DNA from 4 places in the Chryseobacterium pyrolae genome. Region 4 is predicted to be linked to each of the others. Evidence: riboswitches for the same ligand, from Rfam matches in the RefSeq annotation. Region 4 holds a riboswitch; each other region holds the start of a gene.
What was found. Region 4 has a riboswitch for cobalamin ahead of NZD88_RS00140 (acyl-CoA thioesterase). Riboswitches for the same ligand answer to the same signal wherever they lie in the genome.
Positions count from the first base shown of each region.

Region 1: it holds a riboswitch for cobalamin, as region 4 does, so the genes downstream of both, NZD88_RS10270 (TonB-dependent receptor plug domain-containing protein) here and NZD88_RS00140 (acyl-CoA thioesterase) in region 4, are expected to answer to the same signal.
Region 2: it holds a riboswitch for cobalamin, as region 4 does, so the genes downstream of both, NZD88_RS03960 (T9SS type A sorting domain-containing protein) here and NZD88_RS00140 (acyl-CoA thioesterase) in region 4, are expected to answer to the same signal.
Region 3: it holds a riboswitch for cobalamin, as region 4 does, so the genes downstream of both, metE (5-methyltetrahydropteroyltriglutamate--homocysteine S-methyltransferase) here and NZD88_RS00140 (acyl-CoA thioesterase) in region 4, are expected to answer to the same signal.

Region 1 is NZ_JANZQH010000004.1:130,308-137,615, reverse strand. It holds gene NZD88_RS10270 (TonB-dependent receptor plug domain-containing protein) at 1-1,785, opposite strand, end outside; cobalamin riboswitch at 1,895-2,082, opposite strand; gene NZD88_RS10265 (transporter) at 2,310-3,161, opposite strand; gene NZD88_RS10260 (cytochrome-c peroxidase) at 3,263-4,309, opposite strand; gene NZD88_RS10255 (MbnP family protein) at 4,302-5,129, opposite strand; gene NZD88_RS10250 (hypothetical protein) at 5,326-5,694, opposite strand; gene NZD88_RS10245 (superoxide dismutase) at 5,697-6,371, opposite strand; gene NZD88_RS10240 (SCO family protein) at 6,571-7,254, opposite strand; gene NZD88_RS10235 (YHS domain-containing protein) at 7,241-7,308, opposite strand, start outside.
Region 2 is NZ_JANZQH010000002.1:141,976-149,283, reverse strand. It holds gene dnaG (DNA primase) at 1-822, shown strand, start outside; gene clpP (ATP-dependent Clp endopeptidase proteolytic subunit ClpP) at 942-1,628, shown strand; gene NZD88_RS03960 (T9SS type A sorting domain-containing protein) at 1,976-3,100, opposite strand; cobalamin riboswitch at 3,183-3,374, opposite strand; gene NZD88_RS03955 (esterase-like activity of phytase family protein) at 3,621-4,886, shown strand; gene tpiA (triose-phosphate isomerase) at 4,982-5,743, opposite strand; gene NZD88_RS03945 (S9 family peptidase) at 5,918-7,308, opposite strand, start outside.
Region 3 is NZ_JANZQH010000001.1:692,080-699,387, forward strand. It holds gene metE (5-methyltetrahydropteroyltriglutamate--homocysteine S-methyltransferase) at 219-2,540, opposite strand; cobalamin riboswitch at 2,915-3,099, opposite strand; gene NZD88_RS03040 (Lrp/AsnC family transcriptional regulator) at 3,254-3,715, shown strand; gene NZD88_RS03045 (hypothetical protein) at 3,802-4,566, opposite strand; gene NZD88_RS03050 (VOC family protein) at 4,729-5,109, opposite strand; gene NZD88_RS03055 (hypothetical protein) at 5,263-5,466, shown strand; gene NZD88_RS03060 (DUF2306 domain-containing protein) at 5,463-6,095, opposite strand; gene nudK (GDP-mannose pyrophosphatase NudK) at 6,169-6,750, opposite strand; gene NZD88_RS03070 (TIGR01777 family oxidoreductase) at 6,778-7,308, opposite strand, start outside.
Region 4 is NZ_JANZQH010000001.1:25,140-32,447, forward strand. It holds gene NZD88_RS00125 (cytochrome P450) at 1-847, opposite strand, end outside; gene NZD88_RS00130 (FG-GAP repeat protein) at 963-1,643, shown strand; gene NZD88_RS00135 (HD domain-containing protein) at 1,663-2,253, shown strand; gene NZD88_RS00140 (acyl-CoA thioesterase) at 2,629-3,012, opposite strand; cobalamin riboswitch at 3,128-3,306, opposite strand; gene NZD88_RS00145 (hypothetical protein) at 3,359-4,156, opposite strand; gene NZD88_RS00150 (ATP-binding cassette domain-containing protein) at 4,309-4,971, opposite strand; gene NZD88_RS00155 (endonuclease MutS2) at 5,365-7,308, opposite strand, start outside.

The DNA.
Region 1 (7,308 bases), on a different contig from region 4:
CCAGTCTTTGTAATCCGCCATCATGGTAAAGGTCGCAGCATGCCATGGCACGTAAGAGATCTGATCTCCGTAATAATCATCTTTTTTATCGGTATAATCTCCGGCCCGCTGATAGGTATAACTTACCAGAGGTTTCAGTTTAACTTTACTGATATCAAATTCAGCCTGAACATTCACGTCTGCACCAATAATTCTCACATCGCCTAAATTCGTCATCATCCACCTGAAGAGATTGTTGGTGGGAACAGCTACAATTTTGTTCTCCACTTCATTATAATACCCATCCACTTTCACATAAATACCTTTAAAAACTTTATGATCATAGAGTTTCTGATAGGTAAAACCTGCATCATACTGGTTGGTGTATTCTGGTTTCAGCATTACATTTCCGATCATTGTATAATACAGATCATTGAAAGTTGGCATCCTGAAAATTCTTTTGTAAAAAGCCCGTACTGTAAAATCTTTTGATTCAAATGGCTGATAGCTAAGGAAAGCAGAAGGTGTCCATTCCGTTTTGTCGGGAGATTTTGCATTCTTTTTTACGTTTTCATGTACGAAAGTTCCGAGAATACTTCCCAAAAATTTGAACCGGCTCCACTGATAGGTTGTCGCAAAAGCAACGAGCGATGTATAGCGGGTAGGATATGAAAAATCTGTCAGATCAGCATTCAGATTATTATACTGAAAATCAAAGCTGGCACTTACATCCCAGTCCTTACTGATGGAGTACATATTGGATGTAGAAAAATACAGTTCCCTCTGAATATAAGAATTATCTATCGGGAGAACAGTTGTGGCAATATTCACCGTATCTAAAAACCTGGTGTAGTCATAGGCAAATTTGGCTTTCACCTGAGTTTCAAATTTTGGAAACAGTTTTTTCCTGAAACTGGCCTGAACAAAATAATTTTCATCCAGCATCTGCTGACCTTTAGGTTTAAAATTATTGCTGACAATAGGTGTAGGAATTCCACGATCCGAAATATATCCGTAACCCCGTACATTCCAGCTTCCGTCATTAAGGGTACCGTTTATACTGGTTTCAAAACGTTTCGCACGGATGTAGGAGTCGTATCTTCTTGCAATGGTATCGTTGGCAATAGATCCGTCAGAATTTTTCTTTTCATATTTAAACTTATACAACCCGTCGCTCTGTACAAACTCTGAACTGAAACTTGCCGAAACTTTATCTGAAAGCTTCTGCTCTAAACGGAATGAAGGATTAAATAGACTGATGGAGCCTAACTTTAGCTTAAGGATCAAGTTTGTTTTTTGATCTCCTTTAAAAACCGGTGTTTTAGGCTGAAGATAAATGGATCCTGAAGATCCGAAATCCCTTGCAGGTTGAAAAATTTCACTTTTCTGACCATTGTACAAAGAGACAGATTCAATATCATCCAGTGAGAATTTACTCAGATCCACAATCCCGTTCTGAACATTTCCAAGCTGGATTCCATCATAGAAAACACCTACGTGCTGGCTTCCCATACTCCGGATATTCACCGTTTTCAGGCCACCCATTCCACCGTAATCTTTGATCTGAACTCCCGAAAAGTATCGTAAAGCATCAGCCACCGACTGACTGTTCAGCCTTTCAAGCTGCTCGCCGGAAAGGACCTGTGCAGGAAGAATTTCTTTAAAATCTTTTTTGTAAAGCTGAATAGGAAGAATGGTTTTCTCCCGGATCGTATCTCCGGATTGTGAGAATAGAAGTTGAGATGCCATCACAAATAATGTGATAACGCCTTTTTTAAACTGTGAAGCAGTACATTTTCTGACCATTAGCTCATTGAGAATAATATTGACGCTAATGGATATAAGATAGCAAAGATAAAGCGCAGCTATCACTGCACAAAATCATTGTTGTCCTAAGCTTTATTCCACGAAAGCATCAAACGTTCATCCTCTGGCAGGTCTTCTGACTTACTCCGTTTTTGAAATCCTTCCCATTAAAAAAAAACAGTGGATATACTCTTCAAAAACTTTGATGTGGAGCTTACAGCAGCGGGTCTGTCCCGGATTTTCACCGGATTCCCTTTTAAGTGCTTTTTACAGCGCACCAGATTGCGGCAAAGATAGAAAATTATTAATATATGCAATACGCGGCATAATAAATTAATTCCCAGCACTATGAAAACATTTTTAATAAAATCTGCGTACGTGATATTATGTTAAGCTTCATTTTTTTGCGCGAAGACTTTCTACGAAAAAACCTTATAGATTTTAGAAATCTATAAGGTTGATTAACAGTAAACAATTTTCAGTACTAATAACTGGCGGCTTCGGCAGCCTCAGCTAACACTACATTAAATTCCAAAATTGATAAAAACACTGAATCTGGATTTTGCTTCAATGTCACCTCCTGCTAAATTAGAATAGGCGGGCAGCATCACTTCCCCTCCTAAGCTGATTTTTTTATAAGAAGCCTCAAAACCAACCTTTCCATATAAAGCACTTCCTGCTGTGTTGGGCAGTACCTCATTAAACTGTTTGTTTTTATCATAGACCTCGCCCTGAAGTCCTGCTTTAGCAGAGAAAATAGTCTTTTCATTTCCTGCGAGCTGGTAAAAACCTGTTGCTGCATAATTCCATTGGTTTCCGAAGTGATACTTCTTTTTGTTTTCAGTCTTTACGGTGTAATCTGTATTAACCAGCACAGCCAGCTTATTCTTTTGAAATTTATAGTTTAAAGCGGCCTGATAATCCCAGCTTCCCGTTCCCAGCTGAAAACTGGGATTGACACCGGAAGCTCCTTTTTCATCAAATTTCCCCAAAGGAATTTTAACGCCCAAACCACCGTGGAGTTGGTGAAAATTATCTTTAGAATTGATGATCCGATAGATTCCCATCAGGTTCAGATCTCCGATTCCATTGATATTGATATCCCCTTGCATTGTTTTTTTCTCATGAAAATGAAACGGCAAGCTGGCGTATACACTCAATTTTTCAGTCACAGGAATCTTTCCCCATACCTGCAGGGTATTAAAATACTGGTCCTGAGTAAGATCTTTGACAAATAGATTCTCTTTGGCTTTATAATGCTGTGCAAAATATTTAATTCCAATAAACTGAGGATTTAGCAAAGACTCAAAACCGGAAGATCCGTTTCCTGCGGCACAACCACAAGCATCGCAATCATCAAGTATAATACTATTCATATGGTCTGCCATATAAAGACTATCGTTAATTGTTTTAGCCTGAAAAATCACTGATAAAACAAGGCTGAGTGTAAAAATTATTCTGTTTATGTTCCTCATGGTCATTCTGCAAATTTTGGATTAGAAATAAAGTTTTTATCGGACAAAGTTTTCAAAAAGGCGATGATAAATTGCTTTTCCTGAGTATTCATCGCAATTCCGATGTGCCCGTTCTGTTTCAATTGTGGATCAAGATTGGGATTGTCTTCTACGTTATCTGAATAGAAATTAAGAACGGCTTCCAACGTGTAGAATCTTCCGTCATGCATATACGGTGCGGTATATTCTACATTTCTCAGACTCGGTACACGAAATTTCATCCAATCCGCCTGATCAAGCGTTACCCGATAACGCCCGGCATCTTTGAACTGGGCATTGTGATACATTCCTGTATTTCTGAAACTCTCATCCGTAAATAATTCTCCGCTATGACAGGATGTACATTTCTGTTTAAAAAGAGCCATTCCTTGAGATTCTTCAGGGGTAAAAGTTTCTTTTCCCTGTTTTACTCTGTCGTATTTCGAGTCTGCAGAGATCATGCTTGCCATAAACTGCGATAGCGCTTTCAATATTCTTTCACCCGTCATATTTTCGTCACCGTAAGCTGCCATGAAGAGTTTTTTATACTTCGGATCATCCTTTAATTTAGAAATCACCTCTGGCATGGAGCTGTCCATTTCATTCACATCTGTGATCGGTATGATCGGCTGTTCGTTCAGATTATGAATGACACCATCCCACATATATCTCTTGAGGAATGCCATATTTTGAATCGGCGGTGCATTACGAATTCCTATTCTGTCATCCACTCCATGGCTCACAGTATGGCCATGGTGGGTAAAAGCATTTTCCTGAATATGACAGAATCCACAGGATATGGTATTATTTCTTGAAAGCTTTCCTTCATAAAATAATTTTCTACCCAGCTCTACTCCATTTTTAGTCACCGGATTACCGGATGCATCGAAAGTCATTTCAGGAAAGTAAGACGGAAACTGCAGCGAATAAGCTTCATCTTTTTCCAGCGGCTGGATGACCTCATCTGAACAAGACAGGCAACTCAAAAAAGTAATGACAACCCATATTGTTTTCAATAAAATCCTAATCATTGTGAACGTGATCTACTTTAAACATCGCTGTAAGATTATTCGTAACATCTACGAGATGCTGGCTGGAGCCCATCATCATATTATTTTCTGTAGTAAGAGAAAGGGTTTTGCTTCCGCTCAGAAACTGATTCAGATCTGCAAGAATATGAATGGAAGGCTTTATCTGTGAAGTTACTCTGGCGGTTGTCGGCAGATTCAACGTAATTTCCCGGTAAAGATCCGGAGTAGTATTAGCGATAACATTTCCCATATTTCCGGTATGATTCATGAATTCTGTGTCTGCAGAAGCTGAACCGTATTTCCCTTCCAGTTTTACAAAAACATAACCGGCTGCCCAGGACCAAGACATTCCTTTCTGTTTAGCTTTCGTCCAGAATTCTGCCTGGCCGTCCTGTCCTAAGAGATAAGCCTTCTGACTGATCCCAAGTCCGAATTTTACTTTTTTGTAATTATTTTTAGGAATTCCGTTCAGATCAAGATAGATCACTCCCGCAACAGCGTCTGCCTGATCGATGATAAAAGCGCCTTTATCAGGATTATTTTCATTGTATTTGAATTCATTTCCGCCCTCATCAATCAAAGTGATGTTGCTGATGACATATTTTAATGCGGAGAAATTATGTTTCTGTCCGGCCGCGGAAGTCTGTACCGTTTGGTTGAGAACAATATCCCCCAGGTTATTGAAGCCGTTTTCAAATTTGATCTGAATATTTCCGGTTGAAGTATCCTGCGGATCATCGTCATCGCTGTTCTGACATGAGGATAAAGTGAATAAACTAAAGGCAATAAAGAATAATGATAAAAATTTATAAATTTTCATTTGGATTATTTAAGTTGAATTTTTTGAAATAGAAATATTTTTGAATGGGTGAACATTCAATTTTTTTTAACCACAAAAGGCACAAAATTTTTTGACACTTTAGCTATTTAAAGTGTATTGAAAAACTGTTTAAGGAACACTGAAGCTTCGGAGAACCTTATATGCGCTTTGTAATTTGTAATGATTAAAATTGAACTTAAAAAACCGGTGGTTTGAAAATGTGTTTTAGAAACAGAAAAGAATAGGCTGTTTCGTAAAGAAAATTGAAATGTACAGAAAGGAGTTTTTCTGCATTTTGAATAGAGGTAATGTCAGGAAGCGTACAGATATCAAGAATTTTCTGTCCTGAATTTTTTGTTTTGTTTAAAGGCGAAGAATCAGAATCATTCGTCTTTGAAAGTTCCTTGCTTAAATAACATTTTCCGTTACAGTGGAGCTCCGGCTTGCTTTTATTGATGCAGAGAACGGTGGATATGTAATTATAATTTACAGCATACTCCATTAATGGGATCAGAGGTCTGAACGCCATATAAAGAGTGAGGAATATGCTGCAAATTAAGTTCATCTTTATTTTTTGCTTATCGCATCATCATATCTTTTGCTTACTTCTTTCCAGTTAAGCACATTCCAGATCGCTGTAAGATAGTCAGCTCTTTTGTTCTGGTATTTCAGGTAATAAGCGTGTTCCCACACATCAATTCCTAAGATCGGAGTTCCTTTTTCTTCTACGACATCCATCAGAGGGTTATCCTGGTTAGGTGTAGAAGACACGAATAATTTTCCGTTCTTATCTACAGAAAGCCATGCCCATCCTGAACCGAAACGGTCTGCACCCGCTTTGCTAATCTTTTCTTTGAATGCATCCATACTTCCAAAAGTCTCAGTAATTGCTTTAGCCAATTTTTCAGAAGGCTTTGTATTTTTTACAGGCGTAAGAACTGTCCAGAAAAGCTCGTGGTTGTAATGGCCTCCTGCATTGTTTCTTACCGCTGGAGTCAATTTAGAAACACCGGAAAGGATTTGGAATAAAGTCTGTTTTTCCTGTGGTGTTCCTGCAATTGCTTTATTTAAATTAGCAACATACGCTGCAGCATGCTTAGAATAGTGAATTTCCATAGTCTGTGCATCTACCGAACCTTCCAATGCATTGTAGGCATAAGGAAGTGGATTCTGCTTAAACTGCGCGAAGGCAAATTGTGCTGCTACTACGGCACCTAAAGTTGCTACTTTCAAAATCTTCATAATTTTTTGTATTTATGGTTTAACAATATTTTTTATTTATAGAAGGAAGAGGGAGGAGGGAAGCACGAAGTTATTTCTGCCTGAAGATGGCTATCCTTCATTGATACTTCTCCATATCATCTTTTTAATCATGTGCATTACTGACTGCCATCAATCATTACCCTCATCATAACTTCCATCTTCTTTCTTCCAACTTACTTTATTTCAATAATTTCTTAATATCCTCGATCAATATTTCCCGGTCAGGATGATATTTCCCGTTGAGTTTCGGGGTCTTTCCTTCGGGATCTTCATAGTTCAGCCCCGAGTAGTACAGGATCGGCATATTTTCTTTATTGTATCTGCAGCGGATATTCCCCTCTTGATCTACCAGAGCGATCATTCCACTGTGGTTAAGGCTTTCGCTGTCGTCTTCCTGATCTCCTATATAGATATTGAACTGGTCTGCCAGTTTTCCGATATAGTCTCTGTTTCCTGTTAGAAAATGCCAGTCGGGAGATTTTGCGCCTACACTTTTAGCATGTTCTTTTAATGCAGCAGGCGTATCGTTTTCCGGATCAATACTTATGGAAATAATTCCGAATTCCGGGCTGTTTATCTCATCTTCAATAAATCTCATATTACGGTTCATCACAGGACAAATCGTAGGACACCTGCTGAAGAAAAACTCCACCAGATATACTTTTCCCAGCATATCTTTATTGGTGATCTTTTTATTATTCTGGTCGGTGAGTTCAAAATCGGGAACCTTCATTACGGTATACAGGTTCTTTTTAAAATATCCCATTCCAACACCTATTCCAAGAAACAAAAGGGCAAAAATAGCAATCGGAATGATCACCTTTCTTTTTATGCCTGGAGCTTCCTTTTTAGTTTTGGACATATTTCTCAGGATTTTTTTTGAACTCGTCCTTACAGAGGATACTGCAAAAACCGT
Region 2 (7,308 bases), on a different contig from region 4:
AAAAAAGCCGAAGCGATTCAGAATATCGTAAAATCGGTTTCTTTTGTACAGAATGCACTGAAAAGAGAAGTCTATCTGAAAGAGGTTTCCAATAAATTCGGACTTTCGGAACAGAGTCTTTTCAATGAACTGGATGTTCAGAAACAAATCACACAAAACCAGCACCAACACGTTCAGCAGCAAAAAGAAAAAGCTCCTGCTAAGCTTGAAATTGTGCCTCTGGATGAGGAAAAAGAAGATCCTTATTTGTATGATGTTCTGTTTATGGAAAGCAAGCTTGTAGATCATATGCTGATGTTTGGCGATGTTGTTTTGAAAAGAACCAATGAAAAGAACGAAGAATACCAGATTACCGTCATTGAAGAAATCCTGTTGCATTTTGAAGAAGAACAATATAATTTTTTAGTAAAAGGCAATGAAATTATCATCAACCAGGTGAAAGAAGGTATTCAAAAGGATGAGCTGAGAAGCGGAAACTTTTTTGTAGCTTTTATGGATGAAGAAATTACCTCCAAGGTAGTAGATGCCCTGATTCCTTTGGATGAACTGGAAAACTGGGGTTCCCGAAATATTTTCCCTCCCAATTACGGTGACAAAATAGCGGAACAGGTGCAGGGAGACGTTCTGTTGCATAAATACAGATATATAGACTATCTGATCAAAGAAACTGCAAGACAGCTGGATCAGTACAGCGGAACCGATGAAGTGAAATATTACGAACTGATCAAAAAGATTACCCTGCTGAAACAGGCATCCATCAGATTAAGCGATATTATTGAATATTCACCTATCAAAGGGATTTACGTAGATAGGAAAAGGTAAATTGCAGACATAGGCTGAGCATCAGGCCGGAATTCTCTGACAAAAAGTCCTATAAAATTTTAGGAATAAAAGTTGTAATTTAAACTTCGATAAATATTTAATAATACATAATAGACAATATGGACATTAAAAAAGACTTCAGAGATTTCTCTGTAAAACATTTAGGAAATAGCGGTCTTGCTACCGATCAGTATATGGGAATGTATGGTCCAACGAATCTTACGCCGTATATTATGGAAGAAAGAAGATTAAACGTTGCCCAGATGGACGTGTTTTCGCGTCTGATGATGGACAGAATTATCTTCTTAGGAACAGGAATTGACGATCAGGTTGCTAACATCGTAACAGCTCAGCTTTTATTCTTGGAAAGTTCTGATTCTGCCAAGGATATCCAAATCTACATCAACTCTCCGGGAGGAAGCGTTTATGCAGGTTTAGGAATCTATGACACGATGCAGATCATCAAGCCGGACGTAGCTACGATCTGTACAGGAATGGCAGCTTCAATGGGAGCGGTACTTCTTGTGGCAGGAGAAAAAGGAAAACGTTCTGCACTTAAGCATTCAAGAGTAATGATTCACCAGCCTTCAGGAGGTGCTCAGGGAGTAGCTTCAGATATGGAGATCAACTTGAGAGAGATGCTTAAATTAAAGCAGGAGCTTTATGAGATCATCGGTCACCACTCAGGACAAACGTACGAATGGGTAGAAAAGTCTTCAGACAGAGACTACTGGATGACTTCTGAGGAAGCTAAAGGCTACGGAATGGTAGACGAAGTTTTACAGAGATCTACAGAGAAAAAATAATTTCCTTTTCAGGAATATTGAAAAACGCACCGGATTTTCGGTGCGTTTTTTTATTGCTTGATTTGTATTTTAACCACAAAAGGGACAAAAGTTTTTTAGCACTTCAGCGCTACTTTCAAGCTTAAAAAAAATGTGAAAAGAAGATCACTTAAGTTCTGTGAAAATCTTTGATTTTCATAATGACAAAAATTCGTCGACCCCAATTCCCATCCCGTGGAGGGGTGGCAAAAATTCAAAGAATTTTTGACGGGGTGGTTAAAAAAAATACTCAGTCTTCCCCCAACAACTCAACTTCATCACCTCAAAGGTTATAAAAACAAAAACGCGCCCCTCAAGACGCGTGTCATCTATTTTTTAATAATCTTATGAACCGTGGTATTCTTTGATGTTTTAATTTCCATCAGATAAATCCCGGTGTTCAAGGCCTGAATATTGATTCTTGCTGTATTTCCAGTCAGTACCTTTTGTCCTGAAGCGGCATAAATATTCACTTCTTTAATACTTTCCGCAGTTTCTATCTGGACAAAATCACTTGCCGGATTTGGATAGATTCTGAACTCCTTTTTATTGATGTCAGAAACACTTAAAATAGAGCTTGATGCTTCTCTGGGAGTAAATGGTAATCTTTGTCCGAAACTTAAGCCTAGCCAGTCGTTATTTCCCAATTGAATTTGAGATAAATTGGTCTGTCCTCTCCAGTTTGAAAGGTCTTTTCCTTTGAAAAGCTTCCACGTATTGGTTCCTGATGTATTTCCTGTAAAGTTATTGAGAGATAATGTACTGATCTGGTTGCTTGCTGATGTAAAGTTAAAATAAGGAGCTTGTGCATGAATCAGCTGAAGAGCCTGCTCAGCGGTTAAGCCTCCATTGTATTTAATTCCAAAAACAAAGGAATGAGCTTCACCATTTGAATTGTTCGTCCCAAAATCGATAACAACAAGACTTGTATTGCTTCCCGTTCCGATCCAGTTGGTGATCTGTGAAAGATTGTACCAGGAAGAGCTGTAAGCTGCCACAGGAGAAGACGGATGGGAAAGTGGAGGCGTAGTAGAGGTAAATCCATAACCGAAAGAAATACCATACCATTTTCCATTAACTAATGGATCATTGTTTACGCCATTATTCAAATTCATGTTTTCTGCAGTAGGACCGGACCATGTAGACCAGTAATCTTCCAAACTTGGAATGTGATGGTTGTAATTGAAACTGTAAAGAAAACCTGAAGGAACTTCTGCCTCTATTTTAGGCTCTGCCGCAGAAATAGCATTGATGAGGTCTTCCATCGTAAGATTATTTGCATCATACCGATAGCCCCATGCATAAGATGTGGGATTGTCACTATCATTAAAATCGGCGATGAAATAAGCCTTTTTCGAGCCTGTCCCTACCCAGAATTTAATGTCATTCTCTGTAAACTGGGCAGAGAATAGCTGCAGACATAGCAGCAGAAAAAAAAGATAGATCTTTTTCATAATATAATTAAATTAAAGTTTTATTCCCGAAACTTTCCCGCAGGAAAAAGAATAAGAATCTTTTTCAGATCCTTCTTTTCCTGAAGTGAACGCAGATAAGGCAGGTCTCCTGGCTCGCTTCTCGAAGTACGCCTTCCCGGATTGAGATCCAGTGGCCTATTGTACTCAAAGTTTAAAACAGCTTACAGTTGCGGGTACAGCCCAAGCATTGAATTTCTTCTCACTTGATTCCCTGTTAATGAACAGATGTTCAGCCTTAACTGCTGCAAATATATTATATAAATTTTTGAAGCTGTTTTGTGAATTATTGTATGGTTTCTTTATTTGTTTAGCTGTCAGATTACTTTTAGGAAGATGATTTTTTGATTTAATAAAGAATTAAAAAGAAGATTGATGATATTCGGATTAATTCAAGTGTTTAAAATAAATTCATCTAACGATCTTATTGTTAAAATACAATTGTTATTAAATTCAACATCAGTTTACAATCAATGTATACTTTCGCGGCATAAAAGTAACTATGAGAAAACTGCTGTTATCGGCGATCGTATTCACAGCGCTTGCATCATGTAAAGATGATGACAACAAGATGAATAACCAGGATATCAATTATGCTAAACTTCCTCAGGAATTTCCTTTCTCCAAATTGACAACTATTAATGGGGTAGATGTTATTAACGGTGGCTTCGGTTCAGGTGCAGCTGCACATCCAACCAGAAAAGGGGAGTTTTATGTGATCACCGATCGTGGTCCGAATACAGATTATCTGAACGGAAAGAAATTTCCAGCCCCGAATTTTACGCCAACAATTATGCATTTTAAGATCAATGCAGAAGGAAATATCGAGGTTATCAAATATATTAAACTTAAAAATCCTTCCGGCCAGCCGATTACAGGTCTTCCGAACCCTGCAGGAATGGGAAGTACAGGAGAAACAGCCTACGATTCATCAGGAAATGTTTTGGGAACAGACAATTATGGACTGGACAGTGAAAGTATTGTAGCAGCAGCAGACGGAACTTTTTGGGTTTCTGACGAATATGGTCCGCACATCGTTCATTATAACGCAGAAGGAATAGAATTGGAAAGGATAAGTCCGATAGGGGTCAATACCGGACCTAGAAAATTGCCTGCTGTTTTGGCGAAAAGAAGAGCCAATAGAGGAATGGAAGGATTATGCATCACTCCGGATGGGAAAATGCTGGTAGGCACTATTCAGTCTACGATGTATGTTCCTACAAAAGTTCTCGCCACGAATACAACGTTAACCAGAATTGTCACTTTTGATATTGCAACAGGACAGACGAAACAGTATTTGTATAAGCAAAATGGAGGGGCATCAGATTCTGTATGTGATATTACAGCTATCAGCAGCACGGAATTTCTTGTTATAGAAAGAGACGGAAACTTTGGCTCTCAGGGAGGAACCAAAAAAGTATACCGGATCAATATTGCTGGAGCTTCAGACGTGAACGGTACCGATATTGCGGCTGTTGACGGGATGAAAATCAATAATAAAGCTTTAGAGCAGTCTACCTGGGATGAAATTACGAACGCAGGAATAAAGCCTGTTTCCAAGGTTTTAGCCGTAGATCTGGTAGCAAAATTAGGATATGAGCATGATAAATTTGAAGGAATCGTTTATTTAGGGAATAATAAACTGGCAGTCTTCAATGATGATGATTTTGGAATTTTAGATGACGGAAACGGAAATCCAAAAGCGAAGATCCTTCCTAAAACCGGAAAAGTAGACAAAGGAACAATGTATGTAGTCGATATTCAATAATTAGATTTTTTTTAAGAAAACGGCGGCATCGAAGATGCCGCCGTTTTTGACTCTATATGTTTTTAAATTCGATAGAAATTGGCTTTAGCTGAAACCTACGAATTAAAACCCTCAATAATTTTAGAAAAATCCTCTAATTTTAAAGCGGCACCTCCGATCAGTCCACCATCGATATCAGGCTGAGAGAAAATCTCTTTCGCATTATCAGGCTTCACAGAACCTCCGTAAAGGATAGAAATTTCGTCAGCCACTTCCTGTCCGTATTTTGCAGCGATGATGCTTCTGATGTGTGCATGAATCTCCTGAGCCTGAGCCGGAGAAGCTGTTTCACCTGTTCCGATCGCCCAAACCGGTTCGTAAGCGATCACTACTTTTTTGATCTCTTCAGCAGAAAGTGTGAAAAGAGCTACTTCAGTCTGGTTTTTCACCACTTCAAAATGCTGTCCAGCCTTTCTCTGTTCAAGCGTTTCACCGTTACAGTATACAGGGATCAGTCCTTTATCAAGAGCTAATTTGATCTTTCTGTTGCAGTGAGAATCTGTTTCACCGTGGTATTGTCTTCTTTCAGAGTGCCCGATTAATGAACCTGTCGCATCGATAGATTCCAGCATATCTGCAGAAAGTTCTCCTGTATAAGCACCGCTTTCATGCTCGCTCATATCCTGAGAGAATACGCCAATATCATCCTTTTCGAAGATATCTTTAGCCATCATCAGATATAAAGAAGGTGGCGCTATCCATACTTCGCAGTTAGTGGTGTTATTATTTTTATAGCTAAGTAATTGAATCATTAACTGTTGTGCGTCAATGACATTTTTGTTCATTTTCCAGTTTCCTGCAACTATTTTTCTTCTCATAGCCTTATATAATTATGTAAATTATTGTTTATTATTTTTATCTCACGCAGATTGTAATGATTTAGCAGATTTAAAGGTGGTTAACCACTTTTTTATTGATTTTAATTCCAATATTACTTTGTCTTCTACTAAATGTTAATTTTAAAATTAATAGCAAAATCTGCGAGAGTTTAATTACTTATTAATCCCTTCAAGTTTAAACATGAAAGCATACACCAGGGAAATATCCTTCAGGTAGTCAAACCTTCCCGAAGCACCACCGTGGCCATAATTCATGTCTGTTTTTAATAACAATACGTTTTTGTCAGTTTTCATATCCCTGAGTTTCGAGACCCATTTTGCCGGTTCAAAATATTGTACCTGAGAATCATGAAGTCCTGTTGTTACCAAAAGGTTAGGGTAATTTTTCTTTTCGATATTTTCGTAAGGAGAATAAGACTTCATATAGAAATAAGCTTCCTTATTGTTTGGATTTCCCCATTCATCATATTCGTTGGTCGTCAATGGAATACTTTCGTCAAGCATTGTATTAACCACATCTACGAAAGGAACCTGTGAAATCATCCCGTTCCATAAATTTGGATTCATATTCGCGACAGCACCCATCAAAAGGCCTCCTGCACTTCCGCCCTGAGCATAAAGATGTTTGGGTGATGTATACTTTTCTTTAACCAGATATTTTCCGGCATCAATGAAATCGGTGAAGGTATTCTTCTTTTTCATCATTTTTCCGTCTTCATACCATTGTCTTCCCATTTCCTGGCCGCCACGGATGTGAGCCATGGCAAAAGCAAAACCTCTGTTCAGAAGACTTAGCCTTGTACTGCTGAAAGCCGCATCCATTGAACTTCCGTAAGAACCATAGGCATAAAGAAGCAGCGGGCTGTTTCCATCTTTTTTAAATCCTTTTTTATACACAATGGAGATCGGAATTTTTGTTCCGTCTTTTGCCGTTGCGAAAAGTCTTTCGGTAGTATACTCGTCTTTAGCATAACCGCCAAGAATTTCCTGTTGTTTCAGTAACGTTCTTTTTCCTGTCTTCAGATCCTGTTCAAATTGTGAAACAGGCGTAATCATTGAAGTATAGCCGAAACGGAAATTATCTGTGTTGTATTCGGGGTTTTCCAGTGAAGAAATGGTATAAGCAGGTTCGTCAAATGTCAACGCTTCCTTTTTAGCGGTCTTTCTGTTGTAAATAACAAGCTGAGTAAGCCCATTCTGTCTTTCACTGAAAACAAGATAGTTTTTAAACGCACTCACAGACTGCATTAAAACATCATTTCTGTGTGGAATAAAATCCTTCCAGTTTTCAACACCTGTTTTATCTAAAGGAGTTTCTGCAATTTTAAAATTAAGCGCATCTTTATTCGTTCTGATTAGGAATCTGTCTTCCAAAGGAGTGATCGAATAGAGAACATTCTTCATTCTCGGCTGGAAAACCTTGAATGTTCCGTTCGGATCATCAGCATTTAGATATCTTGTTTCAGAAGACGTCGTGGCGCCTGAATAGATAAGAATGAATTTCTGATTTTTAGACTTGTATACCGAAATATAGTTGGTATGGT
Region 3 (7,308 bases), 670 kb from region 4:
TTTCGTTTTTGAAAATGGGCTTTAGCCCATTTCTATTGAATACAGAGTTTGTGATAACAACAGTTTTTATATACGACCCTAGTACTTCCTCTATTAAAAATTCAATAGGAGCGGGCTTTAGCCCGCTTATCATAAAGGCAGAATGAAAAAGGCTTTAGCCAAAACATAAAAAAAGCAGAAGTAAAAACTCCTGCCTGAAAATTATAATGATTATATCTTTAGCTTTCCTGTAGTACATAAGCTGCGGCTGCTTCCCGTGAGGCTTCCACCATCGCAATCAACGCCTTTTCCGTTTCATCCCAATGCCTTGTTTTCAAACCGCAATCAGGATTTACCCAAAGTTGCTGTGCAGGAATTACGGCCTGTGCTTTTTGCAGCAGATGAATCATCTCTTCTTTGGACGGAACTCTTGGAGAATGAATATCGTAGACTCCCGGACCGATCTCATTCGGATATTTGAAATCTGCAAAAGCCTGAAGTAATTCCATCTGGCTTCTGGAGCATTCGATGGTGATCACATCAGCATCCATATCAGCTATATTCTGGATGATATCGTTGAATTCAGAATAGCACATATGCGTATGAATCTGTGTTGTATCCTCCACACCCGAAGCTGAAATCCTGAAGGCTTCTACGGCCCATTTCAGGTACTGCTGCCATTCGAATCTTCTGAGCGGGAGCCCTTCTCTGATGGCCGGTTCATCAATCTGAATAATTCTGATCCCCGCTTTTTCCAAATCGTTTACCTCATCGCGGATTGCCAGTGCGATTTGTTTACAGGTTAAAGATCGGGGTTGGTCATCACGGACGAAAGACCATTGTAAAATGGTCACCGGACCTGTAAGCATTCCTTTTACCCATTTTTGAGTGAGAGATTGTGCATACTGAGACCAGTAAACCGTCATCGGGTGCGGTCTGTGAACGTCACCATAGATCACGGGAGGTTTTACGCAACGACTTCCGTAGCTTTGTACCCAGCCGTTTTGAGTGAAGGCAAATCCGTCAAGTTGTTCACCGAAATATTCCACCATATCGTTTCGCTCAAATTCTCCATGTACCAATACATCGATGCCGATCTCTTCTTGCCAGCGAATGGTTCTTTCTGTTTCTTTTTTAAGCAGATCATCGTATTGACCGGTAGTCAGTTCGCCTTTTTTGAATTTTGCTCTCCAGGTTCTTACTTCTTTAGTCTGAGGAAATGATCCGATGGTTGTTGTTGGAAACAGGGGAAGTTGAAGAACTTTCTGTTGATCTTCTTTTCGGATACTGAACGGGCTGTTTCTCTTGGCATCATCTTCAGTGGTTACATCTACACGGTCTTTCACATTCTGATTGTGGATTAACGCTGACGTTTTACGGGTATCGGTGGCTTTTTTGTTTTCGGCATATTGCTGTAAGGTCGGATAGTCTGCATTGCCTGAAGCCAGTTTTTTCAAGGTAACAATTTCATAGACTTTTTGTTTGGCAAAAGCCAGCCACTGTTTAATTTCAGGAGATAATGTCTTTTCATTCGTCTCCAGATCAAGATCGAAAGGTGAATGGAGGAGTGAGCAGGATGGAGCAATGAAAACTCGTTCAGAGCCGATCGAATGTATTGCTTTTTCTATGAAGCTTAATGAACTTTCAAAGTCATTTTTCCAGATGTTTCTTCCGTCTACAATACCTAAGGACAAGCTCAGCGTTTGAGGGATGGTATTCAAAATCTCATCCAGCTGTTCAGGAGAACGAACCAGATCAATGTGTAAAATATCAACCGGAAGAGAAGTTGCCAGTGTAAGATTATCTTTTAATCCATCAAAATAAGTAGCCACAATAAACTTTAAATGGGGAAACTGTTTCCTGATTTCAGTGTAAATTACTTGATAGGTTTCTTTTGCTTTTTCATTTAAATCTAATGCTAAGAACGGCTCATCAAACTGAATATATTCCGCACCGTGATTTTCCAGGTCTTTTAGAATCTGAATATAAACAGGAAGCAGGTTTTGAGCTAAATCCAGTTTATCGAAACCCTCTTCTTTTTCTTTTCCCAGCAATAAATAAGTCAGCAAACCGATAATGACAGGTTTTGCATTGATTCCGGCTTGTTTTGCACTAATAAATTCCTGGATGATTTTATTGGAGAATAATTTGAATTCCTGCTTTTTCTGAAATTCTGGAACGATGTAATGATAATTGGTATCAAACCATTTCGTCATTTCCATGGCAGTGATATCCAAACCATCTTTTTGAAAACCTCTTGCCATGGCAAAATACAGATCAAGCTCTGAAGAAGATTCTTTGGAGGCGATTTCCTGATAACGTTCCGGAATAGCTCCAACCGTCAATGTCATATCCAAAACCTGGTCATAATACGAAAAATCGTTGCATGGAATAAGATCTATTCCTGCTTCCTTTTGCAGTTTCCAGTTTTGATGGGTAGTTGTTTTTCCGATCTCCAAGAGTTCGTTTAAAGATGTCTTGCCTGACCAATATTGCTCGCAGGCTTTTTTGAGTTCTCTGTTGCTACCAATACGCGGATAGCCAAGTAGATGGGTTTGCATTTTCTTTTCAACTTTTAAATTAAATAATAATTGTAAAGTTCTTTTAGAATGCTTCGCAACGCTGCCGAATAAAGTGATTTTGAGAAATAGAGTAGATACAGTCAGAACATAATTTGAGAATTGGTTTAAAGTTTTTAACGCAAAGTTTTAATTTAAATTCCTTTATATGTTAAGAAAGCAAAGAGGAATCAATACATGATTTTCTGAAGCTAACGTTTTATCCATAAGCTTCATCAGCGATTTATCGCATTTCTTTGCAGCCTAAAATAAGGCATTAGTATAAAAAATCTTTGCGTTTAAAATCAAAACTATTCAAAATTAAACGCTCAAAAAGTATCATCTGTATGACCTAAAAAGCTTCAAACCGCGAAAGCATTGTCCATTCAGAATAGGCAGGTCTCCTGACTTGTAACAGTTTTTATCATCCTTCCCGCTTGCGCAGTGGATATTCATGGACAAAAACCCTTGTTGTGTTACTTACAGTTGCGCGACAGCTCGTGATTTTCACACGATTCCCTATTAATCTACGTTATGTAAAACCTTTTCTGTTTGATGAAGGATGTTAAAGAACAAAATCTGGGATAAAGGTATTGATTAAAGTGAATTGATTGGTTGTTGTACTTTAATTAAGTATATAATTCTGTTTAAATGATATTTTAAAGTCAAATATTCTGTACATTTGAAAAAAATAACCCCAAAAAGAATATTATTCTGTGGAAAGACTTGATGAAAAGGATCTTCAGTTGCTTAGAATCCTGCAAAAAAACGCAAAACTAACTGTAAAGGAACTTGCTAAAGAAATTAATCTTTCGCCATCACCCGTTTTCGAACGGATGAAAAGGCTGGAGCAGGAGGGATACATCAAACATTATGCAGCCATTTTGGAAGCTGAGAAACTAAATCGGGGTTTTACGGTTTTTTGCCAGATCAAGCTTAAGATCCATGACCGTTCCGTAGGAAATCAATTTGTTGAAGATATCTTACAGATCGACGAAGTGGCTGAATGTTATAATATTTCCGGAGATTTTGATTTTCTGCTTAAAGTTCAGGTAAGGGATATGAAACATTATCAGGATTTTGTCTTCAATAAGCTTGGTTCAGTAGATTCCATAGGAAGTGCGCACAGTACTTTTGTGATGGCTGAAGTAAAAAACATTCATGGAGTGAATATCTAAAAAATAAAAACAGTACCCAAACCGGATACTGCCATTATAATTTTTAAATCATTCAATCATTCAATTTTTCAATCTTTAAATCAAAATCATGGCTCATCACAATCCTGCTTCAGTTTTGTAAAGACCTTATCGAATTTTTCGTAGAGCGTTCCTTCATCATTCGGATCTGGCCTGAAACTGCCGTTGGCACAGTTATAGAAGCCGAAACCTATCAATTGAATCAGTGCATAATCATCTTTTTTTGGATCGTTGAATTGGGCTTTGAATTTATCTATTACTAATTGCGGATCAGAGTTATCCTTGCTTTTAGCTTCGACGAATTTTTTCCAAACGGTGTACATTTTCTGTTTGTCAGGAGAAGAAACAGCATCAATATATTCTTTGCATGTAGTATAAAACTTGCTGTTTTTTAAGGATGCAGGATCAGAATAAGCAATAAGATCTTCTTTTTTCAGCTGATATTCGTTTTCAAAAGTCTGAATCGTTTCCTGGTGAAGTTTTTTCCACTCAGGAAGATTGATGACCTGTATACCGTACAGTTCTTTTTTCTTTTCCTGATATTGCTTTTCGAGTTGCTGGAGATAGATGTTTTTATTTTTCCGGACATCTTCAAGATCAGAAAGTTTAAAGACAGTATGATTGTCAAACAGACCGCTGTTGAATTGATACAAAAGCTTATTAACGCCGTCTATTTCCTCTTTCTTATATTTTCCCGGATCAAAATACCCTTTATTGTCACAGTTGAAGGTTTGATAAGTGTACAATACCAGATTACTGGTTTTGGTGGCTTTCTTCTGTCCCATGACTGTTACAGAAAGAGCCAGTGAAAGAGTAAGTATTAATTTTCTCATATATTTTGGTGTACGATATTTTTTGAAAGGTGCTTTTTGAATTTAATTGTAAAATTAATATTTTAGATTTAAAACAGGAAGAAATGGAGTTCATCTAACGAATAAGTTTTAAGTCATTAAGATTTTTGAGTTGTAAAGTGGAGTTAAGGTAAAAATCAGTTATTAGCCGTAATTACTCACTTCAATAAGGTTCATATCAGGATCGCGGAAATAGACAGATCTGATTTTTCCCAGAGCACCGGTTCTTTCAACAATACCTTCTATAATTTGAATGTTTTTTTGTTTCAGTTCTTCCAGCACCTCGTGAATATCCGTTTTTGCAATAAAACAGAGGTCTGCAGAACCACAGGTCTGTCTTTCTGCCTTTGGTTCAAACTCATGACCTTTTTGGTGAAGATTGATCTTTTGATTACCGAATGTCAAAGCTTTTCTATTTTCACCGAAAGAGATAGCCTTAAAACCTAGAATAGTAGTGTAAAATTCTACGGTTTTATCAATATCTGCTACGGTAAGCACGATGTGGTCTAGGTTTTCTATTTCCATTTTCTTTGTTTTAACGAATTCCACGAATCATTTTGTGAAAACTTGTGTTTGAAATTTGTGCTATTTGTGTTTTTATTTTAATTACACTTATTTATAGATCTGTTTATTGTTTATTAATTTTAAAATAATAGTTTTGATATAAATTTAATAACTATGGACTGGGAGCTACTTTTTTTCGTCTTTATTTTACTGATCTTCGCAGGGATATCTTACCTTGTTACACGTTTTTTTAACCGATGGACTGCAAAATCTCAATATAAAACTGCATGGAATGTGTTGATCTTCGTTGGATCATTGGCATTAATCCTTTTCACCTCATTTGTTATTTTTATGATGAATGTCAATTTGGGACGTTAATATCTTTGGCTTCTAATCATAAAAAATGCTACAGAAAGATTGATTGCCATGGAAAGCCAGACATTCAGTCCGTAAAATAGTTCATAATCATACAGGTTTTCCTTATAGAACAGATTTTTTATAATTCTGAAAGTAATAGCCGTAATAGTCACGGCATAGCTTAAGATCATATATTTTTTATGTCCGGCAATATGCCCTTTCTTTATTAAAAGGACAGCATTAAGCGTGAAATAGGCCCAAAGAATATCCTGTAAAATAAATCCTGTAATTCCTATTATTCCACCATTTGAAAATAGACCCAGAACAAAGCAGGCCGGAACATTGATGATTAGAATATTGTAAACATACATCTTTCCTACCCATTGATGCAGCTTCCTGTTTTCCATTAAAAACCGATTCGAGAATTGCGTAAGTCCGGCCAGAAGACAAAGCGTAATCGAAAAAATGTGAATGTAAAAAAAGACCATCCAATATGGATTGCCAACTACTTTCTGCTTAAACATCAGGAAACCCACATTTTTATCAAAACCTGTATATTGGGAGATTACTTTCAGCATCAGCATGCTGAAAATCAAAACGGCAGGGATAGCAAGTACCCTGATGATCTTTATCCCAAGAGATCTGTTCATCTGTTTTAGCGGCTAATATTTTTACATATTATTTCAATAAAGCCAGTGCAGGCAATAATTTCTCATCGTATTTTTATAGAATGCTTTTAATCCGTAAATGCTGCAACAGCATTATTGTTTTGGCATCCATGATCTCACCTGTATCTATCATAGAAAGTGCCTGATCAAAAGGAAGTTCCAAAACTTCAATGTTTTCACCTTCCTCTTCAAGTCCGCCACCATCTGTGATCTTCATTTCAGCAGAATATTCGGCCATGAAAAAATGAAGGATCTCCGTTACAGAGCCTGGCGACATATAGGCTTCAAATACTTTTTCCACTTTTGAAATTTTGTATCCGGTTTCTTCTTCAGTCTCTCTTTTGATGCACTCCTCAGGATTATCATTATCGAGTAAGCCGGCACAGGCTTCGATGAGCATTCCCGTTGTATTTCCATTGATGAAAGTGGGCAGCCTGAACTGTCTGGTTAAGATCAAAGTCCCTGCCACTTTGTTATAAAGCAGGATAACCGCACCGTTTCCTCTGTCATAGGCTTCTCTGCTCTGGGTTTCTGTGGTTCCGTCTTTCTTTGCAATGCTGTATGTGACTTTGTTTAGTGTATACCAGTTGTCAGAAAGAATTTCTGTTTTAAGAATATTGATGTTAGGAGTATGCATAGTTGTTAAGATCTTTTGAATAATTTTTTATTTTGGTTGATTGTGAATTAATAAATTTTCCAATGCTTTCTTCAGGTCAGGAAATTGAAACTGGAATCCGGTATTCAGGATTTTCTGTGAAGAAGCCCGGGAACCTTCCAGCAAAGCATCAGCCAGTTCTCCAAACATCAGTTTTAGAACAAACGATGGTACATTTGGCATAAATAAAGGTTTCTTCAGAACTTCAGCGATCTTTTTGGCCAAATTTTCATTCGTGGTATGTTGAGGAGATACTGCATTGTAAGCCCCGTCTATATTGGTGTTTTTCAAAGCAGCCTCATAAATAGAGCAGATATCATCAATGTGAATCCATGGCATATACTGCTTTCCGCTTCCTAAGGCAGATCCTATCCCGTATTGTATGGTTGGGAGCATTTTCTTTAATGCGCCATCTTCCTTGGAAAGGACCACGGCTGTCCTTATTTTGACCACTCTTTCGGCAAGATTCTGTTCTTTAAAATCATCTGCCGCTCTTTCCCATAAAACCACCACTTCGCTCAGAAAATCATTTCCTGGTGG
Region 4 (7,308 bases):
CAGGATTCTGACTGATCTCGAAAAAGATAAAACTTAAAGCATTGGCTGTTGTTTCGTGTCCCGCAATGAAAAGAATAAGCATTTCATCAACCAGTTGTTCATCGGACATCGGAAGTTGTGTGTCTTCATATCTTGTCTGGATAAGCATGTCGAGCAAATCATTTTTATCTTCTCCTGAACTTCTTCGTTTATCCAAAACCCCCTGAATAATAGCCTTTGCTCTTTCGCTTTTTTCAAGAGTCTTGTCAAGCACTCCAAACATTTTTAATATTTTAGAATAAAAAGGCAAACGGACTTCTTTCGCGAAAACTTCCTGAACTTCTGTAATGATTTTACCCAGTTCTTTCACCCGGTTTTCATCAATGTCAGAACTGAAAAGGGTCTTGGCTACAATGTTAAAGGCAAGCTTGTGAAAGAAATCATACAAGTCCAGATCCTGTTCAGGTTTAAATGATTGAAAAGCTTTATCAATTTCTTCTTCCATAATGGAAACAAGATTGATGATTTTTGTTTTACTGAAACCGGGTTGGATCAGTCTTCTTTGCCTTAGCCAGTCTTTTCCGTTGTTAGTGAGCAAGCCGTTTCCCAAATACTTTCCTAAAGTGATGGATTGGATCTCGGATTTGTAATAGTTTTTGTGATTCTGTTTTAAAATATATTCTGTGAATTCTTTATCCTGAGAAAAAATAAAGTTTTTATTCGTAAGACTGTCTTTGATGCAGTAGTTATCTCCTGCAATGTCATGGTTTCCGGTAATCACCAATAGCGGATTTTTCAATCCTTTCAATAGAGAATACAACTTTCTTGTTCCTTTAATTTCCGTTGGATAATTGAATTCTGGAGCCATATTATATATTTTTACTAAAAATACAACTAATCTATTATATGAAATAGCTTTCAACCAAAACCCTTATTTTTGCATAGAATTTGTTTAAAATATTCAATCAATATCCAAATCACACATGATCAATACATCCCTGTTTTATAAGTCTTTATCAGCGTTGATGCTGCTTGGACCTCTTTGTTTCGGACAATACCGCTTTGCCATTGAAAATGCATCCAAAAAATATAACACTGAAATTGATGTGGAAGAATGCCTCACTGATCAGTGCAGACATAAGGCAAACGTAGTCCTCTTTAATAAAAACGGTGAAAAAATACAGACTTTGGTTTCAGATGACCTGGTTTTATCTTTTAAGGAAAAATTTAAGCCCTCCAAAGTAAATGTAATACCGCTTACTTCAGAAATGGTCTATGAAAGTCCTGTGGTATTCGGTGATTTTAATTTTGACGGGACCGAAGATGTCGCCATCAGAAACGGAAACGGAGGAAATTATGGGAGTGCTTCATATGATGTGTATGTCTTTAATTCGACACAGAATCAATTTGTCCCAAGTAAAGAACTTACCGAAATTGCCAGCAGCTATCAGGGAATGTTTGAAGTAGATTACGGACGCAGACGATTGATTACTTATGCAAGGTCCGGAGCTTCTTTACATTACACCTATGAATATCAGGTGATTCCTAATAAAGGGATAGATCTGGTGTATGAAAAAATTGGAGATGTAAGTGAAGAACCATCAAAAATAACCATAAAAGAGAAGATCAATAATAAATGGGTGGTTAAAAAATCATCTAAATAATAGTATAATAAGAAAGAAAATGAAGATACAAAAGGAGATCGATTTTATCCTGGCCGTAGATGCCCTGAAAAATGTACAGAGGAGAAATTACAATGCTGATGATTCCAGAAGGGAAAATACTGCCGAACATTCATGGCAGATCATTATTCTGGCACAGATTCTATATCCCTATGCTAAAAACCGCACAGATATTGATCTTTTAAGGGTAATCAGAATGCTGTCCATTCATGATCTGGTGGAGATTGAAGCAGGAGATACATTTTTATTTGATGAAGCTGCCATGGTTGGGAAATTCGAAAGAGAAAAAATTTCTGCACAGAAGATCTTCGGAATCCTGGATGAGCCTTTGCGTACAGAATTTTTTGAGCTATGGCTTGAATTTGAAGAAGAAAAAACTCCGGATGCTATTTTTGCCTGTTCCATTGACAGGATCATGCCGTTTATTCTAAACTCCCACACGTCAGGGAAAAGCTGGACAGAAGCCGGGGTTACCGAAAAACAGATCAGAAATATGCTGGAAAATGCCATTACAAGAGCATCTGATGAAATGGGAGAGGCTTTTGAAACATTGCTGAGCAGAAGTTTGGATACTGATAAGGTAGTTAGGTAATTTTACAGCGAAGCAAGACAGTGGTTTTTAAATCGCTGTTTTTTATAATAGTTTCGGGCGGCCAGAGGCCGCCCGAAACTATATGAGTTAGTGAATTTTATCTATTTTAGATGGTTACCTTAAGTTATTTAGAGGTCGACCTAAGAAACTGTAACGTTAAGAAAACTCTTATGTCTGAGTGCGGGACAAAGTATGATTCTTAATACAGATGGCTACCGCACGAGTTTTAGAGTTTTTAGAGAGCAGATTTCATTTTTAGTGGAAGTTTCTGGTCTTGAATTTTTGGTTCATTTTGCTTCAAGGCAAAAGAACAAATTAAAATAATTATAGTATAAAATGGTTTCGGGCGGCCAAAGGCCGCCCGAAACTTACCAATTATAGTATTCTGATTGGCTTTTTCTCTTCATCAATAGCCACAAAAGTAAAATCACCAACGATCGCTCTTTCTCTTTCATAAGAGTACATCTGCTCCGTATAGATCTCTACATTCACCTTCATACTTGTTTTTCCGACATAGGAAACCTTTCCGATAAGTTCCACAATGGTTCCTGCAGGGATTGGTTTTTTAAAATCGATTTTATCGCTGCTTACAGTTACCACTCTTTTTCTTGCAAAACGGGTTGCTGTGATAAAGGCTACTTCATCCATCAGCTGCATAGCTGTACCTCCGAAAAGAGTATCATAATGGTTAGTGGTGTTTGGGAAAACCGCTTTAAAAATTCTGGTTTCGGATGCTGCAATTCTTTCTTCTGTAGTCATATTTCATTATTAATTAATACGAAATGAAATAGATCAAAATAACAGAGCAGTGACAAGAATCATAGGAATTCCTGAAGCAGTCCATCAGATCAATAAACTTCAAATCGCGAAAGTTTCTTGTTTAAAGAAATAGGCAGGTCTCCTGACTTGTAACATCATTTATCTCCTTCCCGTGCCCTGCACAGTGGATCCTTGATAAAGACTTCAGTTACTTACAGTTGCGCGACAGTCCGTGATTTTCACACGGTTCCCTTTTAATCTGCGTTAAGCAGAACCAGTTTCTGTGATGAATAAGCGTTAAACTTTTTCAGGACAAAAATAAGAATATTACAGAGAAAAACGGCAATTATTCCGGACTATTATAAATAATCTGGCTCATCACCCTTCCTTCCTTGATGGTCCAAAGCGTGATATACCTGTTCTCACCGGAACCGTTAATCATATAAAGATAGATGTGATCGTTGTCAAGAGCGGTTACTCCGACATTGTTGAAATCCATAGTAGGCTGGAACATATTTTTAATAGCTTCCCTTACAAAAACAGAACCTCTTCCAGGTTGCTGAACCCGGATCGATTTGATCTCCGTCATGCCTTCCGGAAGTCCGTCCTTAATTCCCCAGGGTTTTACTTTATCAATCGTAAGGATCTTTCCGTCTGCATCTTTTTCCTGTTTTCTGTAGCCGGCATTCGACGGATAAACATCGATTACGACCTTGGTTCTTTGGGAAGTCGGTATTTTGGGATTACTGTTGTCTGTAAAAATAAGTGATTTTCCGTTTTTGGATTTAGAAGGGGTAAACTGGGGAAGCTGGTCGATAAAAGCAATACGACCTTTATTCACCATCCCTTCCTTCTCAAGATTTTCATATCTCACAAAAGGTTTTTCCTCATCTTGCTTTTCAGGATATTTGATCCAGATCCATTCTGTTTCTCCCGGAGCAGGCTTTACATAAACAAATACATCACCTTTACGCATCCGGATCTTGTCTACGATTTTTCTGTAGTCATCCTTGTGGACACGTACATTGGCGTAGCCTTCTTCAGCCTTTACAACACCGAAAGGAACTTTATTCTGTCCTTTCACAAATGCTAAGGAAAAAAGACTGAAAGCGGATAAGTACAATGCTCTGTTTACGGAAATCATTCTATGAAATTTTTTGATCCCTCAAATATATAAATTAAATGTTTTTTTGATCAGTAAAATGTAATGGTATTTGATTAAAATTGTCAATATACTCTCAAAAGCTTGTAAAACTCTTCATTGGGAGGCTGATGCCGATTATTTTTAAAACAATTTTAATTTTTCGGAAGATAATTAAATTGTTGCAGTTCTTTAAGGTCTTTCACCTTTCTCAAATGGGTGTCCGAGAGAAGATAAATATCATCAGCCATATTGAATAAAGTCATATAATTATGATCGGAGATGATCATTCCTTTATAGGGTACCTGGCTTTTAATGATCATTTCCAATTCATCAACGTTTTTAGGAGAAACACCGCTGAAAGGTTCATCCAGTAAAATAAATTCCGCATCTGAATAAGTAATGATCAGGGTTTCAATGATTTTTTTCTCACCGCCTGAAAGATTTCTTGGTGTTTCATTCAAAAAGGGCTGTATCATTTTTAGGTCGTAAAGCTTTTCCGCATTTTCTTGGGTACAGAATAGTGGGATGAGCTTCCTGATCTTACATTCTTTAGGGAGAAATGAAGAACGCTGAGGCAGATAAGCAATTTTATTTTTCCTGTCGGACAGGCTTTTAAGAATAGTATCATTCAATTTAATAAACTGCGTATCCCCTTTAATTGTTCCAAAGATGATCTCTAATAAAGTAGATTTTCCGCCACCAGCGGGGCCAAGAATTCCTGCTATTTTTCCAGTTTCACAGCCTAAATAGATATCCTGGAGAATCTTTCTTCCGCCGAAAGATTTGGTAACACTGTCGATGTGAAGTTTATTCATAAGAATCGGGTAATTACTTTAATAATTAAACTTAATGATCCCGTGAAACCCCACAAAAACCATTTTGAAAACCCAAAATTGGCGTAGAAAAAATATTCGCCTTTCAGCCTTATATCATAAATAAAAAAGTGGAGGAGAGGAAGAATGAGGAAAAAATATAGCCCAAGATTTTCAAAAGTAAATTGAGTACCGAAGCATAACAACAGAGAAAATAACACCGCAGGAATCATTAATTTTCTATAAAAAATCCAAAGGACAGTAAAGCTTTTATCCATGATCCAAAAATAACAAGAAAATTTGATCTGTATGCTTCAACATGCAATGTTTAGGAGTTAAAATAAAATAGCGCTGAACATTCAGCGCTATTTTTATAGGATTAAAAGGTATACCTCATTAAATTCTTTCAAGCTCATCCGCATTAATCGTGGTCTTAAAAGTTCCATAGTTGACGATCACTTTATTTTTAGAAATCTTTTCAATTGTTCCTACGCTGGTACTTCCGGGAATACGGACACGTTGTCCCTCTTTCATCCATACGGCGCGGTCGGTTTTACGTTTCTCCTCCATTTTTTCATTGGTTTCAGCGATCTTTTCAATCACATCATCCTTTTTGAGTTGCTGGGTGATCTTTCTTTTAACCACCTGAAGACGCTTAGTTTCGTCTTTATCAGCGCCAATTTTCCTGAATTTTTCCTGCTCAAGAATTTTCACAAAATCCTTGACAACATCTTTTCTCGATTTACCTTTTACGTAACTGTCGATGAATGTTTCAATTTTATTTCCAAACTGAAGCTTACGGTGTTCCTCCTCATACAGTTTTTGGAAATTGAACAGTTTCTGTTGCAGCTGCTCATTAAGCTTTTGAAGATTGTCACGTTTGTCTTCCACAGATTCCTTTCTTTCTGCAAGATCGGTTTTCAGCTTTTCAACTTCAAATTTTTCCTGCTGAAGCTTCACAATTGTTTTGTCAAGATTAACAATGTCATGCTCTACCTTCTTTTTTGCCGCATGAATGATAAATCGTGGAATCTTGTTTTTCTCCGCAACCTCAAAAGTGAACGAACTTCCTGCCTGTCCTACCTCCAGCTTATACATTGGTTCCAGCGTTTCTTCATCAAAAAGCATGGCTGCATTTTCAGCATTCGGAAGCTCTTCGATGACCAGTTTGATGTTCGTATAGTGAGTCGTAATGATCGCAAAACTTTTTTTATCATAGAAATATTCCATGAAACTTTCTGCCAGTGCACCTCCAAGCTCAGGATCAGATCCTGTTCCGAATTCATCAATAAGAAGTAGGGTATTGGCATCTGCCTCACGGATGATTCCCGACATTTTCTTAAGCCTTGAAGAATAAGTCGACAAATGATTCTCGATAGACTGGTTGTCTCCGATATCCGTCATCATCTTTTCAAAAAAGAACATTTCCGATCTTGGATGCACAGGGACCAGAATTCCGCTTTGGATCATCAGCTGAAGCAGTCCGACTGTTTTCAGGGTAATGGATTTTCCTCCCGCATTCGGTCCTGAAATACAGATAATCCTGTTTTGGTCCGTCAATGACAGGGTTTGTGGAAAAATAGTCTTGTTTTCAATTTTATTTCTAAGCCATAACAGCGGATGGAATGCATCTTTCAACTTCAGCGTTCTGTGACGGTTGATCTTCGGAAGTATTCCGTTGACCTGTTCAGCAAATTTTGCTTTCGCTCTCGTCAGGTCAAGGTCAAAAATATATACCTGGTATTTCCATAGCTGAGGCTGGAATTCTGCAAGTTCAGCAGTCAGTTTTCTAAGAATCTTGTCGATTTCTTTCTTCTCTTCCTCTTCACTTTCCTTCAGCTTGAAGTAGGGTTTTACCACACTGTCCGGCTGCATATAGGTAATAGAACCTGTTTTTGAAATTCCTAAAACTCTTCCCGCAATTCTCTTCTTAAACCCTGATTTTACAGCTAAAACCCTCTGGTCTTCAATAATAGTTTCCCGGATATCATCCAGAAATTCGCTTTGTCCGTAATTGAATAAAGCACGGTTGAAATTTTCCTGGATCGCTTTTTTAGCAAGTTGGATTTCTGCCCTCAGTTCTTTTAAAATGGGTGAGGCATCACTTTTTACTTCCCCAAAACGGTTAAAAACTTTATCTACTTTATCAATGATCTCTTTCTTAAACTCCAGCACAGAAACATCACCTACCAAAGTAGGGAAGGTATCCGGCATACTGGCAAAAAACTTCTGAAGTTTTCCTATCTGTTCAGTTAAGGTTTTTATTTTAATAAAAGCATTGTTTTCCAAGCGGTAATTCTCGATCAGCATTACCTTCAGCTCAGTTTCAATATCTTCATA